One region of the Cupriavidus sp. GW821-FHT02F09 genome, then DNA from elsewhere that is predicted to be linked to it. Evidence: predicted binding sites of a transcription regulator. Region 1 holds the regulator's gene; each other region holds the start of a gene.
The links. Region 1 encodes FNR, which switches genes on or off when oxygen is low (the NO sensors DNR and NnrR bind a similar motif). Its sites were predicted from a motif close to TTGATNNNNATCAA; they were not measured.

Region 1 (4,136 bases):
CAGCCGATCCAGGTATTCACGCATGACAGGGCGGCTCTGGAAACGCCAGCCACTGGCCAGTGCCACGAGTTCCACGCCGCGTTGCTCCCAGTCGCGGCGCAGCTCTTCGAGCAGCACACGAATGGTGTCGGCACCGACGTCGTCGGCAAACAGCCGGCGCAAGTCATTGACGCGCAAGGGTTCCTGCGCGCAGATCAGCGCGGTCTCGAGGACGATCTTCGCCTCTTGGGTATTCATGTTGATTGCGTGCAGCCTGTCTTTGCACCTGCGCCCCGGTTGATCCCGGGCGCACTGGAGATTGCGGGTTCAGCGGTAGGGATTGCCACCGCCATCTGGCCGCGCAGCCAACCGCATGCTTGATGCATGCCAGCCGTGCGCCTTCTTTTATTGCATCGGGTGCCGGACCTGACCGGCAGGAGATCGCCCGGCCACCGGCATTATCTGCCAGTCGACGGAGCCCTTGCGTCGCGCCTTCCCCCTGATGTGGCGGACCTGTCCGGCGCGGCGTTTATCATCGAACGCGCCGGGTGCAAGAAAATACGGATATCGGGCCTGCTGGCCTATTTCACCCCGCCCTGCCGTAGCTGGTCTTTTGAACCGAATCTTTTGAACCGGACGGCGGATGGGGAACGGTCCCTGGCGCTGATGCCTGCCTGGGTGTTCCTGGCATGCATCCCTGAGCAGCGGATGCTACCTGACGATGCCACGATGAAATACGTGCGCGATATCGCTGTTCTTGCGATTGTATGGCATTCCCTGGCAAACCTGCAACCGATTCGCACAGCTACCTCAGCGAAGAAGTGACAGATACACCACGAAGCAGCGCTTCAGAAGACCAGGCAGAATCCATGCGCGGCAAGCGTCTCAGGCAAAAGCAGCGCGCGCGCCACCCCGGCCAAGCCAAAGGCCACCACCGCAAGCCCAGCGCCAGCCCGCAACGCCGGGCGCCGCGAAAGCTGCCTGAGATAGCCGGACAGGCCCGAGATCACCAGCAGGTTCGGCAGGGTGCCCAAGCCAAACACGGCCATCACCAGCGCGCCCGACGGGGCATTGCCGGCCAGCAACGCCATGGCAAGAGCACCGTACACCATGCCGCACGGGACCAGCCCCCAGGCTAGCCCCATGCCGTAGCGGCGCAGCAACCGGCCCTGCCCATGCGCCCGGGCCACAGCCGGCAAGCGCGCCCCGACGGCACCAAGGCCGCGCAGCAAGCCACCCGCGCCCCGGGCGGCGAGCCGCTCCAGCCAACCCGTACCCATGGTGCGCCCGCGCAACATCCACAAGCCCGACAGCACCAGCATTACACTGCCGACCCCGAACAGCCAGCGCTGCAGCGGCAGGTACTGCGTCTTCCAGACGCCGGCGCCAAGGGCGCCCAGCAAGCCTCCCAGCACCGCATACATGCTCAGCCGCCCGGCATGCATGACAAGCAGTTCCAGCAACCAATGGCCGGGACGCCGGAGCACCGTGGCAGGCACGCGCGCAACGCCGCCCTGCTCCGCCGCCAGCGCGATCCCGCCGCACATGGCGGCGCAGTGCACGCCGCCCAGCAAAGCCAAGGTAAATACGCTGATAAGCACGCCTATGGTCAACTTCTCCTCCCAATCACACAATCGCAACGTCTGGCGCGGTAAAATGCGGCGAACGCGCCCCCGCAGCTCCAAGAGGCGCTATCAACATGAGGCCTTGCGCCCGCGCACACCAGCGCGCTCGCACAACATGACGACGGGCACGGCAAGCCGCGCTGCACAGATAGCGCACTGCCGCAAGACCCGCGCGCCAGGCCGATGTGGATAGCGCTTCCAACCGACGACTCTCAACGTCAAGCTCTCAACTCAATGCGCCCGCCACATCGCGCTTGACTGACTGCGCTAAACCGACAGGCCCCAATTGCTCACCACCATTCCCATTACCGAGATGTCGCCCCGCTGCTCCACTTGCTCGCTCGGCCAGCTCTGCCTGCCCGTCGGCATGTCGCAGCAGGACCTCGAAAAGATGGATACGCTGGTCCAGGACCGGGTGCGCGTACGCAAGGGCGAAACCCTGTACCGCCTCGGCGATCCTCTCACCGCCGTCTACGCGATCCGCTTCGGCACGCTCAAGACCCACCTGACAATGGAAGACGGCCGCTCGCAGATCACGGGCTTCCACCTTCCCGGCGAAGTCGTCGGCCTCGACGGCCTTGGCGAGATGCAGCATGCGTCGGACGCCACCGCGCTGGAAGATACCGAAGTCTGCGTGGTGCGCTTTGGCGATCTCCAGACGCTGTCCAACGTCCTGCCGTCGCTGCAGCATCAGTTCATGCGCCTGATGAGCAAGGAGATCTCGCAGGACCAGGTCATGTTGATCACGCTCGGATCGATGCGCGCCGAGGAGCGGCTTGCCGCTTTCCTGATCAACCTGTCCGAGCGCTTGTCCGCGCGCGGCTATTCGGCCTCCGAGTTCGTGCTGCGCATGAGCCGCGAGGAAATCGGCAGCTACCTGGGGCTCAAGCTCGAAACCGTCAGCCGCCTGTTCTCGCGCTTTGCGGAAGCCGGCCTGATCCAGATCCGCCAGCGCCACGTCAAGCTGGTCGACATGGTGGGGATCAAGCAGATCGTCAACAAGTCCTGCTGACCTGCACGTCGCGCGCCGCCCTCGCCTGCGGCGGCTCGCCGCGATGCCGCGCCTGCTGGCCTGAACCGGCAAGGCGCGCATCGCAATCACTCCAGCTCGTCCGTGTCCGCCAGCCGCGTGGGCATGGTGTACAGCGTCAAGCCGCTCGACAGCGCGCACAGCACCCACGCGATCAGGAAACCCACGGTGTAGACCGCCTCCCGCGATGCCTCGACCGGCTGGCCGAAGAAGCGCAGGTCGCCGGGATCGACCATGGAGAATACCAGCGCGGTCGTCAGCCCGGCGACCAGGAAAGCGGGCCACAGCACCCACATCAGCCAGCGTAGCCTCATGATCACCTCGCTTGCGCCGCGACCGGCGCTGCCTGGCGTGCCGCGCTGCCCGCCTTCTCAACCACCAGGCCGTGGCGCGCCACCCCTTCCTCAATGGGCGGATCCGGATGGGTCATGGCCAGCCAGATCGTGACCCCGCAGGCCACCATGGCCACGAACGGCCCACTCATCAGCAGCCACGGCCATGGCTCCTTCCACCAGGGATTACTTTGCTGCGTCATCTGGCCTCCTCTAGATCTAGATCGCGTATGTTGCGTACGGATTGGTGCAACCAGCGTCCCTGCCGCCTCATAGATTGCGCGGCACGATAAAGCTGGTGCTCTGTCGAATCTCCGCGCCATGGCTCCCCGCGCCCTCGTCGGGCACCGCGGTCACTGTGACCTCGATCTTGTGCGTGCCCTGCGCCGCGGACTCGATCGGCACGCGCACCCGGATGGGAATCAGGCGATTGGACGTGGGCTCCAGGTTGCCGGCAGCGTGATCATATTCCACAGCCAGGCCCTTGAGCTCATCGCTGCCCGCGCTGACGGCGACGCGCATTGGCGCCTCGGTCGTGTTGATCAGCTGCAGCCGGTACACGTTCTCGATCCAGCGCCCTTCCACTTCCCGCCCCAGCGCGCCGCGGTCGCGGATGATATCGACCTTGAGCGGCGTGCGCATGGCCAGCGAGGCCATGAAGCCGGCGACCAGCGCCAGCCAGATCACCGAGTAGATCACCGTGCGCGGCCGCACCAGGCGCTTGCGCGCCACGGTCTCGGAGAGCGCGCTGCGCATGGCGTTCTCGGACGTATAGCGGATCAGCCCGCGCGGGTAAGCCATCTTGTCCATGACCTGGTTGCAGGCGTCGATACAGGCGCCGCAGCCAATGCAGTCGTATTGCAGGCCATCGCGGATATCGATGCCAGTAGGACAGACCTGCACGCAGATGCTGCAATTCACGCACGAGCCCAGCCCGGCGGCCTTGTGGTCCGCCTTGCGCGAGCGGCTGCCGCGCGGCTCGCCGCGGCCCACGTCATAGGTGACCACATAGGTGTCGCGATCCACCATCACGCTCTGGAAGCGCGCATACGGGCACATGTACTTGCAGACCTGCTCGCGCATGAAGCCGGCGTTGCCCCAGGTGGCAAACGAGTAAAACAGCATCCAGAACGTCTGCCACGGACCCAGCGAGAGGCTCAGCACCTGCGC
Region 2 (4,136 bases), on a different contig from region 1:
TCGGCTACCTTTACAGGAGAGCCTCCGGCGATCCTCGCGGGATCCACGCAGGACTTGCCACCCTCCGGGAACACTTCGCGACCAGCCATGGCGACCAACGACCCTCCTTCACCGAATTTGCCCCCCGCGCCGAAGACATCGCTTCACGCCACGCTTGGCGAACTGGCGGCAGGCGGCGCCGTGCTCGTGCTGCTCCTGCTGCTGGCACTGTGGTTCATTACCGTGCTTGCCCCCCGGCCAAGCGGCCTGGCCGCACCGATGCTCGGCGCCTGGGGCCTGGCTGTGGCCGTGATGCTCTCCCTGCTGCTGGTGCGCCTGCGGCGGCTGCGGCGCGCGGGGGAAGACAACCTGGCGCGCATCCAGGGCAGCGAGGCTCGCCTGGCAGGGATCATCCGCTCGTCGATGGAAGCGATCATCACGGTGGACGAAGCGCAGTGCATCGTGTTGTTCAACCCCACGGCAGAGCGTCTTTTTGGGTACACCGCCGCCCAGGTGACCGGCCGCCCCCTGGCGGACCTGATTCCGGCACGCTTTCGTATGGCGCATGAGGCGCACGTACGCCGGTTCGGCGTCACCGGGGTCACGGACCGGCAGATGGGCCAGCAGCGGGCACTGCATGCGCTGCGCCAGGACGGCACGGAATTCCCGATCGAGGCCTCCATCTCCCAGACGCAGGACGGTGCCGGCAAGCTGTTTACCGTCATCCTGCGGGACACCACGGAGCGGGTGAGGGTGGAGGCGGCCTTGCGGCAGTCGCGCGAGGAGCTCCAGCAACTCTCCGACCGGGTCCAGGCGTCGCGGGAAGAGGAACGCCGCCGTATCGCCCGCGAGTTGCACGACGACCTGGGCCAGCGCCTGAGCGCGCTGAAAATGGATCCGGCTATCCTCGCCAGCGACCTCAAGGACGCCGGAACGGCGCCTGCCTTGCTGGACCAGGCCGCCGCCATGCACCTGGTCATCGACGAAACCGTGGCTTCGGTGCGGCGCATCGCTGCGGACCTGCGCCCGGCATTGCTGGACGAGCTTGGCCTGATCCCGGCGATCGAATGGCTGGCAAAGGAGTTTTCCGCTCGCTACGGCGTCAATGTCATCACCCATGCCGCCGAAGAGGAAGACGTCGGCGAGCACGCGGCCACCGCGGTATTCCGTATCGTGCAGGAGGCGCTCAGCAATGTCGTGCAGCATGCCCAGGCCGACCGGGTCGATATCGAGCTGGTTCGCCAGGACGACCATTTTGAGCTGACCGTACGGGACAATGGCCGCGGCAATGCCGCCGCGCAGCCTCCCGGTGGCGAGCGGGTATCGCTGGGGCTGGTGGGGATCCGGGAGCGCGCACGGCTGCTTGGCGGCACCGTAGCGACAAGCCAAGCGCCTGGCGAGGGCTTCTGCCTGACCGTGCGCTTTCCGTTGGCCACGGCCATAAACACCGCCCCAACCACGAGCGAGGAGGCAAGCCCGTGATTCCCGTGATGATTGCCGACGACCACGCCGTGATGCGCGACGGGCTGCGCCACATCCTGAGCCGCGCGGGCGGCTTCGAGGTGGTGGGTGAGGCGGTGGACGGCGCCGCCGTGCTGCAGATGGCGCGTGACTGCAAGGCCCGGGTCATCCTGCTGGACCTCTCCATGCCCGGGCGTAGCGGGCTGGAGCTGATCAGGCAATTGCGCGTGGAGCAGCCCGAGCTGCGTATTCTGGTACTGACCATGCACGCCGAGGAGCAGTACGTAGTGCGTGCGTTCCGGGCCGGGGCGGCGGGCTACCTGACCAAGGAAAGCGCGGCCACGGAGCTGGTCAGCGCCATCGGCAAAGTCGCCGCGGGCGGCACCTACGTGAGCGCCGCGATGGGCGAGAAGCTGGCCAACAGCCTGCAGGACGAGCACCGCGGGGATCCCCACCTGCGCCTGTCGGACCGCGAGATGGAAGTCTACCGCCGCCTGGTGCTGGGCGAGCCGCTGACCGAGATCGCCGCCGCCTTGTGCGTCAGCGCCAAGACCGTGAGTACCTACAAGATGCGGCTGATGGAAAAGCTGCGGTTGCCCAGCGAGGCGGCGCTGGTGCGCTATGCGATCCAGCATCGCCTGTTTGGCGAAGGCGATATCTAGCCCCTGCGCTTCCCGAGCTTCCTGCGCTTGATCTGGGACAAAGTGCGGCCGGCGCGCTGTGCCACCATGAACTGGACCGGGTCTGCCAGCAGGCATGCTCGCCAATACATGGAGCACATCATGGACTACCGGACCGTGCTGGTTGCGCTCGGAGCGGATCCCGACTGCGCATCTCGCGTCAGGATGGCTGCCGACCTGGCCGCCTCTTTTGGCGCGCATGTCACCGGCGTCAGCGCCACCGGCCTTCGCCTGGACCCGGTCCGGGGCGCGGGCGATGACGTTGCGCGGCATATGGCGGCGTCGCGCGGCAGGCTGCTGTCGCAGGCCACGCTGCAGGGCGAGATACTGAGCGGCACCATGGCGGCGCATGCGCCGGGCGTGCCGTTCTCGCACCGCGTGGTCGAGGAGGAGACCGGCTGGGTCCTGGCGCAGGAGGCCCGCGTAGCCGATTTGGCGGTGATGGCTCGGCCGGTGGCGACGCAGGAAGTGCCTTCCCTGGGCGCCGGGGCCGCCGAGTACGTGCTGCTCAACGCCGGGCGCCCGGTATTGCTGGTGCCGCAGGCGTTTCGCCGGCTGCATGGCGGGCACGTGGCGATCGCATGGGACGGGCAGCGCGAAGCGGCCCGGGCCGTGGCCGATGCCATGCCTTTGCTGCTGCGCGCCAGCCACGTCACCATCATCGGCGTCTGGGACGATCGCGGCGAACCGCGGGCAGACTCGGAGCCGGTGGCCGGCTTGCGGCATTACCTGCAGCGCCATGGCATCGTGGCCGGCGTGCGCAACGTGCAGAAGGCGGGGCCCGTCGCAGCCAGTCTGCTCGACGCGGTTGGCGCGCTGGGGGCCGACATGCTGGTGGCCGGGGGCTACGGGCACTCGCGCATGCGCGAACTAATCATGGGCGGCACCACGCGCACGTTGATGCATCACGCGCCGGTGCCTCTGCTGTTGTCGCATTGACGGAGCGCGCCATGCAGCTGCAATTTCTCGGCGCGACCGACACGGTCACGGGATCCAAGTATGTGCTCGACACCGGCCGCAGTCGCGTGATGGTGGACTGCGGGCTGTTCCAGGGCTACAAGGCGCTGCGCCTGCGCAACTGGGACCGCTTGCCGGTCGATCCGTCCACACTGGACGCGGTAGTGCTCACGCACGCGCATATCGACCATAGCGGATACCTGCCGCTGCTGGTGCGCAACGGCTTTCGGGGGCGGGTGTTCTGCACCATGGGCACCGCGCAGCTGTGCCAGATCCTGCTGCCCGACAGCGCCCACCTGGCACAGGAGGATGCGCATTACGCCAACCGCAAGGGCTACTCGCGGCATCAGCCGGCGTTGCCGCTCTACGACGGCGCGGACGCCGTGCGCGCCTTGCGCCGGCTCGACCCGTTTCACTACGACACGCGGGTGCGGGTGACGCCCGACGTGGAGGCGGAGTTTCATCGCGCCGGACACATCATCGGCTCGGCCATCGTGACGCTGCACGCGGATGGCAAGCGGATCGTGTTTTCCGGCGACCTGGGACGCCAGAAGGACATCGTGATGCGCGCCCCGGAGATCCTTCGCGAAGCGGATCACTTGCTGGTCGAGTCCACCTACGGCGACCGCGGCCATCCCGCGGAGGATCCGCTCGACACGCTGGGCGAGGTCGTCAGCCGCACCATCGGCCGCGGCGGCAGCGTGGTGATTCCCGCGTTTGCCGTCGGGCGCACCCAGGCGCTGCTGTACTGCCTCTACAAGCTGCGCGAGCAAAACCGCATTCCCCAGGTGCCGGTCTACCTCAACAGCCCGATGGCGATCGACGCCACCACGATCTTCGCCCTGCACCCGGACGAACTGCGGATCGACCGCGCGGCCTGCGCGGCGGCCTGCCATATCGCCATCCTGATCCAGAGCATGCAGCAGTCCATGTGGCTCAACCGTGACCGCGCGCCCAAGATCATCCTGGCCGGCAGCGGCATGGCAACCGGCGGGCGGGTGGTGCATCACCTGGAGACCTATGGGCAGGATGCGCGCAATACGATATTGCTCTCGGGCT
Region 3 (4,136 bases), on a different contig from region 1:
GCCCGTGGCGGACCTGGAACGCCTTGATGCCCTCCACCAGTTCGCCTTGGTAGCGTTCCGGGACTGGCGTGGCGGCGGGCAAGTCGCCTAGCGCGATCAGGCGCTGCGCCAGCACCGGCAGCCCGGCGTAGGCCTGCCCGGGCACCAGCTTCCTGCCGGGCAGCGGCGGCAGCGGTGCCTGCCAGGCCGGGTGGCCTGCCAGCGCGCGGTAGCGTGAAAGCGCCGCGCGCAAGCTTGCGTAGAGCGGGAACGACGGCGCCGCCTGCCGGACTGCCTCGGGCAGGTCCTGCCCGGCGATGGCTGTGCGCAGGAGGCGCGACGGATCGAACTGCCGGTCCGGCGCCGGGGCAAATTTCTCGTGGATCGTGCCGGGATCGACCCGGCCGCCATGCAGGTCGGCGAGATAGCGCTGCATTGCCGCCGTCAGCCTCTCGTCAAGCGAGGCGGCGGCTTCGGGCGCCAGCGGCAGTCCATCCGCGGCCTGGCCCAGCGCGCGGCGCAGGCCGTCGGCATCATAATCGCGGGGTTCCAGCCCGTCGGCCGGGGCGCCGTCCAGGATGCCGGCGGCCTGCCAGGCCTGGGCATTGGGATGGCCCTGGGAAAACCAGAGCGCTGCTGGCGCTGCCTGTGTGGCCAGCGCGAGCCCATGGCAACTCAAGGCCCATGCGGCCAGCAGGCCGGCCAGGACCCGGGGCGCGGCCACGCCGTTGCGTCGGATCCGGGAGGCGCCTCGCATCAATCCGCCCGCCGCCGGCATGATTCCCGTCGTTCATCCCGTCGTTCAGCCCGTCGTTCAGCGCATCGTTCAGCGCATCGTTCAACGCGTCGTTCCCGGGGCGTCCTCATTCCTGGATCTCGCTGCGCACCATCAGCACCGGCTTGTTGCTCTTGTGCACCACGCCTTCGGACACGCTGCCCATGACCAGGCGCCGGAAGCCGCGGCGGCCGTGCGTGCCGATCACGATCAGGTCCGCATTCCAGCGGTCGGCTTGCTCCACGATCGTGGTGGAGATCTGCCCGGGGGAAACGGGCTTCTCGAGGATCAGCGTCGAATGCGGGATGCCGGCATCCGCCAGGCGCGTGGCGGCCGCTGCCAGCGCATCGCGTCCCGCGGCCAGGATGCCTTCCATCAGTTTGTGGGGGTCGTAGCTGCCCGCCGTGAAGAAGACATCGTTGTCGTCCGCCACGAAGAGCACCTTTACCTCGCTGCCGGTCGCCTTGGCCACCGTGATGGCCTGGCTCAGCGCAAGTTCCGAAGAGCGGCTGCCGTCCACCGCGAGCAATATTCTCTGGTACATGGTCCGTGCCTCCTGGCTGGATGTCGCCATGTTGCAATGTCGATAGGCAAGCGCGCATTGGGCCGGCCTCCATTAGCAGCTTAGCGGGCTGGGCACGGGACGTATTGATGCACGTCAAGCCACCAGGGCGATGCGCGCAAAGCGGGCAAACGGCGCGGGGCTCCGGGAAAGCAGCAAATGCCATGATCTACATCAACACCATGCTTGCCCGGGCGTACAAACTGGAAGCGTCGGCTGCAAGCTGCGGCGCCTGTCTTTTCTTTAGCGGGAGGTACAAGATGTACAGCAAGATCCTGGTTGCCGTGGATGGCAGCGAGTCCGCCGATCGGGCGCTGGAGGAGGCGCTGCGCCTGGCCGCGGCGATGCACTCGGAACTCACCGTGGTGCATGTGATCGATAACAGCTACCTCAGGTACGAGGTCGGCTACATCGACCTGACAGACCTGCGTGCCGGCCTGCTCGAAGGCGGGCAGATCCTGCTGGACGAAGCCAAGGCCAAGGCGGCGGCTGCGCAGGTGACATGCAAGACGCTGATGGTGGATGAAGCCCTGGCGCTGGGCGACGTGGCCAACGCGATCGAGCAGGTGGCGCAGCAGACCGGCGCGGAGTTGCTGGTGCTGGGCACGCACGGTCGGCGCGGCGTGCGGCGCTTGCTCATGGGCAGCGTCGCTGAAGCGCTGGTGCGGCAATGCCGCCAGCCGGTACTGCTGGTGCACGCGCCACAGGCTGAGGCGAACGCGGCCACAAAGCCGGCATCAGGCTCGACGGTGAAGCCATGACCCCAACGTTGCCGGCTGCCGCCAGGCGGCGGCGCCTGGCATGCCGGGCGCTCGCCGGGGCTGCCGTGCTGTGCTGCGCAGCAGGCCTGCCGGCGCCCGCGTGGGCAGGCCCAGCCGCCGACAAGCGCGTGCTGGATGCCGACGAGCTCGATGCACGCTGCGAAGCCGTGCTGGCGCGCCTGATTGCGCGCAACCCCGGCGCGCGGGCCTTGCTGGACAAAGCCAGCGGCGTGCTGGTCTTTCCCGATGTGCTGGCCGGCGGCGCGGTGGCGGGCGTGGAGCAGGGCGACGGCATGATGCGTGGCGCAGGCGGGGATAAGGCCTACTACCGGCTGATTGGCGCCTCGCTCGGGGCGCAGGCGGGCATGGCATCCAGGGCCGTGGTGCTGGTGTTCCTGACCGGGCAGGCGCTGGAACGCTTCCGTGCCAGCCAGGGCTGGACCGTGGGCGTGGACGGGTCGGTGTCCGTCCTGAGCCTGGGCATCGGTGCCAGCGTGGATAGCAACACCGTGCGGGGCGATATTGCGGGCTTCGTGCTGACCAACGGCGGCATCATGATCAGCCTGTCGCTGGTCGGCACGCGGATAACCCGGATCGAGAGCTGAGGAGCCATCGATGGAAAAGATCCTGATCGTTTATTACTCGCGCACCGGCACGGCGCGCCAGGCCGCGGAAGAACTGGCGGCGCAATCCGGCTGGCCGCTGGCGGAAGTCGGCGACCAGGCCAGCCGCGCCGGCTTGCTGGGCGATGCACGCTGCGTGCTGGATATCTTGTTGCAGCGCCATGTAGGCTACCGCTACGCCGGCCCGGCGCTGGACGATTGCCAGCGGCTTGTCATCGTCGCGCCCATCTGGGTCGGCCACCTGGCTGCGCCCATGCGCAGCTTCCTGCGCGACCACATGCCACTGGCCTGCAAGACGGCGGTGATCTGCGTGATGGCCCGGCAAGGCGCTTTCAGGGCGGCAGAGGAGGTCGCCCGCCTGGCCACGGAGCCGCCGTCGCCGGTACTGGCGCTGCGCCAGGCCGACGTGGCCAGCGGGGCGGCAATGCAGGCCCTGCGCGCGTTTGCCGAGCAGGTGGAAGCCGCCAACGGCCGCAGCGGCGGCGCGCAGCGGCCAGCATGGCTGTCGCCCAAGGAAGCCTGAACGGGCAAGTTTCCACGAACCGCGCAATCAGCCGGACAAGACGGTCTCGCCTATGCGCACCACATGGTGCCATTCATCGCTGCCCAATGGCTCCTGGGCGCGCCGTTGCCACTCCAGCACCTGAAGGTCCGCCTCTGAAGGATCGCCGCCCTGGCGCGCGCGCGTGACGATCCGTTCGCGCAGGGTGGCCAGGCTTGCATGGCAGTCGACGATGGAAAAGCCAGCTCCCCGGCGCGCGGCCAGCGACGCGAACCGCCGCCGCTCGGCGCGCGCGAGGAAGGTCGCATCGGCAATCATGGGGAATCCGGCGCCACTGCCCAGCCGGCAGATTGCCAGCAGCCGCCGGTAGACGCGGGCGGTGTGTTGCGCCGTGTAAAGGTCGCCGTGCGCGGCCGGATTGCCATGTGCAAGCGCAAGGCGTTTGCGCTCCACATCGGCGCGCACGCGCACCATGGCCGCGGCCAGCGCGAGCTGGTGGGCAACGGTGCTTTTGCCGCTGCCCGAGAGGCCATGCATGATGGTGATCGCGCCCGGATTGCGCGTCAGCGCGGCGCTGGCCAGCGCGAGCAGATCGTTGCAGCGCATCTGCGCCGCCGCCATTTCCGCGGCGGTGCCGGTTCCCGCCGCGCTGCGCTGGCGGGCCCGCTCGAGCAGCACGCGGGCGCGCACCACGGCGCGCAGCGCCGTGTAGAACGGCAATATCGCCAGGCCGGCATAGTCGCCGCTGCACTCCAGGTAGGTATTGATCAGCCGGTAGGCCAGGTCTTGCCGGCTGGCATGGAGCAGATCCATGAAGACAAAGGCGGTATCGCTGATGGTGTCGATCCAGCGTAGCCCGGCATCGAACTCCAGGCAATCGAATGGCGTGGGCTCGCCGTCGATCAAGGCGATATTGCCAAGGTGCAGGTCGCCG
Region 4 (4,136 bases), on a different contig from region 1:
GCGGCGTGCCGATCCATGTGGTGATCGACGGCATTTCCGACGCGCTCGCCCAGGCCCGCACGCAGTACGACTTCTCCAGCAGCCTGATCCTTTGCTTCCTGCGCCACCTCTCCGAGGAAGACGCTTTCGCCACGCTGGAAGCCGCGCTGCCTTACCGCGACCGCTTCGTCGGCATCGGGCTGGATTCCTCCGAGCAGGGCAACCCGCCGGAGAAGTTCGCCCGCGTGTTTGCCCGCGCCCGCGAGCTCGGCCTGCACCTGGTGGCGCATGCCGGCGAGGAAGGCCCGGCGCAATACGTGACCGACGCGCTCGACATCCTCAAGGTGGAGCGCATCGATCACGGCGTGCGCGCCATCGACGACCCGGCACTGGTCGAGCGGCTGGCCCGCGAGCGCGTGGCGCTCACGGTATGCCCGCTGTCCAACCAGAAGCTCAAGGTCTACCCCGACCTGCGCGACCACTCCCTGCACCGCCTGCTGGAAGCCGGCGTGCTGGTCACGCTGCACTCGGACGACCCCGCCTATTTCGGCGGCTATATGAACGCGAACTGGGAAGCCACTTTCGAAGCCTTGCCGCTGACCGCGGCCGATGGCCACAAGCTGGCGCGCAACAGTTTCGAGGCGTCGTTCCTGCCCGCCTCGCAAAAGACTGCCTTCCTCGCCGAAGTCGACCACTTCTGGCAATCCCCCTTGCCCGCCGCGGCCTCCACGGCCTGAAGCGCGGCTCACACCAAGATGCCGGCGCGCCATGCGCGCGCCGGCGCATGACGAGACATCGATATGACGACCACGCCCCCCACCCAGTCCATCACCCGCGCCATCCGTGGCCGCGTGCTGCACTTCCTGCGCGACCCCCAGTTTCATGACGACGCGTATCAGTATTGGGAAGACGGGGTGCTGATCGTCACCGCCGGGCATGTCGCCGCGGTTGGCAACCATGCCGACCTGGCCGACCAGATCCCGGCTGGCGCCGAAGTGATCGACCGCCGCGGCAAGCTGATCGTGCCGGGCTTTATCGACACGCACGTGCACTACCCGCAGACCGACATCATCGCCTCGCCCTCGCCCGGCCTGCTGCACTGGCTGGAGACCTATACCTTCCCCGAGGAGCGCCGCTTTGCCGAGCCGGAATATGCGGCGGCCGTGGCCGGCTTCTTCGCCGACGAGTTGCTGCGCAATGGCACCACCAGCGCCGTGGCCTGGAGCACCGTGCATACGGCCTCGGCCGATGCGCTGTTTGCCGAAGCCGACCGCCGCAACCTGCGCCTGGTCACCGGCAAGGTGATGATGGACCGCAACTGCCCCGAATTCCTGCGCGACACCGCCGAGTCCGGCGCGCGCGATTCGGCCGACCTGATCTCGCGCTGGCACGGCAAGAACCGCCTGTCGTACGCCATTACGCCGCGCTTCGCGCCCACCTCCAGCGAAGCGCAGCTGCAAGCCTGCGGCGAGTTGGCCAAAGCCTACCCGGACGCATTCATCCAGACCCACGTGGCGGAAAACCGCGACGAAGTGAAATGGGTGGCCGAGCTGTTCCCGCAAGCCCGCAGCTATCTGGACATCTACGATCACTACGGCCTGCTGCGCCCGGGCGCGCTGTACGGCCACGCCATCTACCTCGACCAGGACGACCGCAAGCGGCTGGCCGACAGCGGCGCGGCGGTGGCGCACTGCCCCACCTCCAACCTGTTCCTGGGCAGCGGCTTCTATGACTTCCACCAGTCGGATGCGCACCGCCTCAATGTGACGCTGGCCACCGACGTGGGCGGGGGCACCTCGTTTTCGATGCTGCGCACCATGAACGCCGCGCACAAGGTGGCGCGCATGGGCGGCTACCACCTGAGCGCGCTGCGCATGTTCTACCTGGCCACCCGCGCCGCCGCCGATGCGCTGGGCTGGGGCGAGCGCGTGGGCAGCTTCACCCCGGGCTGCGAGGCCGACTTCATCGTGCTCGATCCGCAGGCCACGCCGCTGATCGCGCGCCGCAGCGAGCGCTCGGAAACGCTGGAAGAGCAGTTGTTCGCCTTCGCCATGCTGGGTGACGACCGCGTCATCGGCGAGGTGTATGTGATGGGCGAGCCGGCGAGCGCGCCAGCCTCCGCCGCGCACTAATCATCACTTTTAACAAGGTGGCACCGGGTCCGGCCTCGCGGGCTTGACCCGGATCAACACCCCTGTCATGCAATACTTCTAAGCTGTCACATCATCGGCCGCCCTGTGGCCGTGCACCGCCAGTCTCGGGCCCAGCCCGACCCCGCGTTCGACAACTGAAGGTTTTTGCATGATTGCCACGCAGCAAGCTTCCTTTCCGGAGCCGATTTCCCCTGACGTCCCCCTGCCCTCGCGCAAGATCATCCGCGGCTGGCTGATCCCGCTTGGCGCGCGCAGCACGCCGCGCGCGCTGGCGCTGTTCGCGCTGGACACCGCGCTGTTCCTGGCCGCGCTGGCCGGGGTGGTGCTGTTCTCCCACTGGCTCGCCAAGCTGGCCGCCAGCGTGGCAACGGGGCTGATCATCGCCCGCCTGTTCATCATCGGCCACGATGCCTGCCACCAGAGCCTGACGCCCCGGCGTGGCCTGAACAAATGGCTGGGCCGGCTGACCTTCCTGCCGTCGCTCACGCCTTACAGCCTGTGGGAAGTGGGCCATAACGTGGTTCACCACGGTTACTCCAACCTCAAGGGCTTCGACTTCGTCTGGCAGCCTTACTCGCTCGAGGAATTCCAGGCCCTGCCGCGCTGGCGCCGTGCGCTGGAGCGGGTCTACCGCACCGGCTTTGGCGCGGGCCTGTACTACCTGGTCGAGATCTGGTGGTTCAAGATGTTCTTCCCCAGCCGCCGCCAGATGCCCACGCGCCGCGCCGTCTTCATGTGGGACTGCACGCTGGTGGCGCTCTTTGGCGTGGCCTGGATCGGTGCGCTGGCGTGGCTGGCCCTCGCCACCGGGCAGTCGGTGGCGCTGCTGGTCGGGCTGGGCTTCGGGCTGCCGTTCCTGGTCTGGAATTTCACCGTGGGCTTCGTGCTCTACGTGCACCACACCCACACCAGCGTGGCCTGGTACGACACCAAGGCCATGTGGGCGCGTGCCCAGCCCTTCGTCTCCACCACCGTGCACCTGCGCTTTCGCTATGGCATCGGCGCGGCGCTGCACCACATCATGGAGCACACCGCGCACCACGTGGACATGAGCGTGCCGCTGTACCGCCTCAAGCGCGCCCAGGCGCTGCTGGAGCATGCGCTGCCGGGCCGCATCATCATCCAGAACTTCACCTGGCGCTGGTATTTCCATACCGCGCGCCGCTGCAAGCTGTACGACTTCAAGGCGCTCTGCTGGACGGACTTCCGCGGCCGGCAGACCAGCGCCAACGCGCCAGTGCCGGCATAACCCACCACCACCCCCACCCCCTGCCGCAGCCGCCCTGGCTGCGGTTTGTCTTTTGGGACGCGTAATACTCAATTACAAAGTCTTTCCGCGCGCTTGTCCCGCGCAGCGGCGCTTGCCTCGTTAAGCAAGGTATCGGTCCCAAGGTCATTGCGCATCCCGACCCGGGGCCGCCCCTTGGACAACGCCCGAGCGCCAATCAGCGCCGACAGGACAAACAGGACAAAGACAAATGGCAATCAGCAAACCCCATGCGCCGGCACGCCGCCGCCTGCTCCGCGCCGCCCTGCCGGCGCTCGCCTCGCTGGCGGTGCTCGGCAGCCTTGCCGGCTGCGTGACCGAGCGCGTGGTAGTACGCCAGCCGGCGCCTGCGCCACCCCACCAGATGGTCCGCAACATGCCGCCGCCGGTGCACGAAGACCGCGGCCCCGCGCCTGCCTACGGCTGGAACTGGGTGCCGGGCCACTGGAAGTGGGAAGGCAACGACTGGTTCTGGGTGCACGGCCGCTGGGTCCAGCAGGCGGTGCCGGTGATGCCGCCCGTGATCGTGGAACAGATCACGGTTGCCCCGCCCGCGCAGCATGCCTACTGGGTGCCCGGGCATTGGGTCTGGCGCTTCGAGGGCGGCGGCTGGGTCTGGATGAAGGGCGCCTGGCACGGCTAAGCCCCGCACGGGCCCGCCGCCCATGGCGGCATGGCTCAGACCTGAGGCCCGGTGGCGCCGGCATGATTACTTAGGCGTCGCCACCATCTTCCCG

Region 2: a site for FNR is predicted at 2,130-2,143, ahead of AC07XB_RS01920 (universal stress protein). Genes of this name have one in related genera too.
Region 3: a site for FNR is predicted at 1,403-1,416, ahead of AC07XB_RS01870 (universal stress protein). Genes of this name have one in related genera too.
Region 4: a site for FNR is predicted at 2,155-2,168, ahead of AC07XB_RS33265 (fatty acid desaturase). Genes of this name have one in related genera too.

The regions. Positions count from the first base shown of each region.
Region 1 is NZ_JBWKVH010000007.1:22,454-26,589, forward strand. It holds gene scpB (SMC-Scp complex subunit ScpB) at 1-237, opposite strand, end outside; gene AC07XB_RS10440 (hypothetical protein) at 364-804, shown strand; gene AC07XB_RS10445 (sulfite exporter TauE/SafE family protein) at 828-1,592, opposite strand; gene fnr (fumarate/nitrate reduction transcriptional regulator Fnr) at 1,891-2,616, shown strand; gene AC07XB_RS10455 (hypothetical protein) at 2,703-2,948, opposite strand; gene AC07XB_RS10460 (membrane protein) at 2,951-3,169, opposite strand; gene ccoG (cytochrome c oxidase accessory protein CcoG) at 3,237-4,136, opposite strand, start outside.
Region 2 is NZ_JBWKVH010000001.1:372,643-376,778, forward strand. It holds gene AC07XB_RS01905 (response regulator) at 1-98, opposite strand, end outside; gene AC07XB_RS01910 (PAS domain-containing sensor histidine kinase) at 88-1,461, shown strand; gene AC07XB_RS01915 (response regulator) at 1,458-2,102, shown strand; gene AC07XB_RS01920 (universal stress protein) at 2,223-3,059, shown strand; gene AC07XB_RS01925 (MBL fold metallo-hydrolase RNA specificity domain-containing protein) at 3,071-4,136, shown strand, end outside.
Region 3 is NZ_JBWKVH010000001.1:365,318-369,453, forward strand. It holds gene AC07XB_RS01860 (L,D-transpeptidase family protein) at 1-736, opposite strand, end outside; gene AC07XB_RS01865 (universal stress protein) at 843-1,298, opposite strand; gene AC07XB_RS01870 (universal stress protein) at 1,481-2,077, shown strand; gene AC07XB_RS01875 (lipid-binding SYLF domain-containing protein) at 2,074-2,682, shown strand; gene AC07XB_RS01880 (flavodoxin family protein) at 2,693-3,223, shown strand; gene AC07XB_RS01885 (bifunctional aminoglycoside phosphotransferase/ATP-binding protein) at 3,251-4,136, opposite strand, start outside.
Region 4 is NZ_JBWKVH010000049.1:6,762-10,897, forward strand. It holds gene AC07XB_RS33255 (adenosine deaminase) at 1-716, shown strand, start outside; gene guaD (guanine deaminase) at 780-2,111, shown strand; gene AC07XB_RS33265 (fatty acid desaturase) at 2,281-3,381, shown strand; gene AC07XB_RS33270 (hypothetical protein) at 3,611-4,042, shown strand; gene AC07XB_RS33275 (NADPH-dependent F420 reductase) at 4,109-4,136, opposite strand, start outside.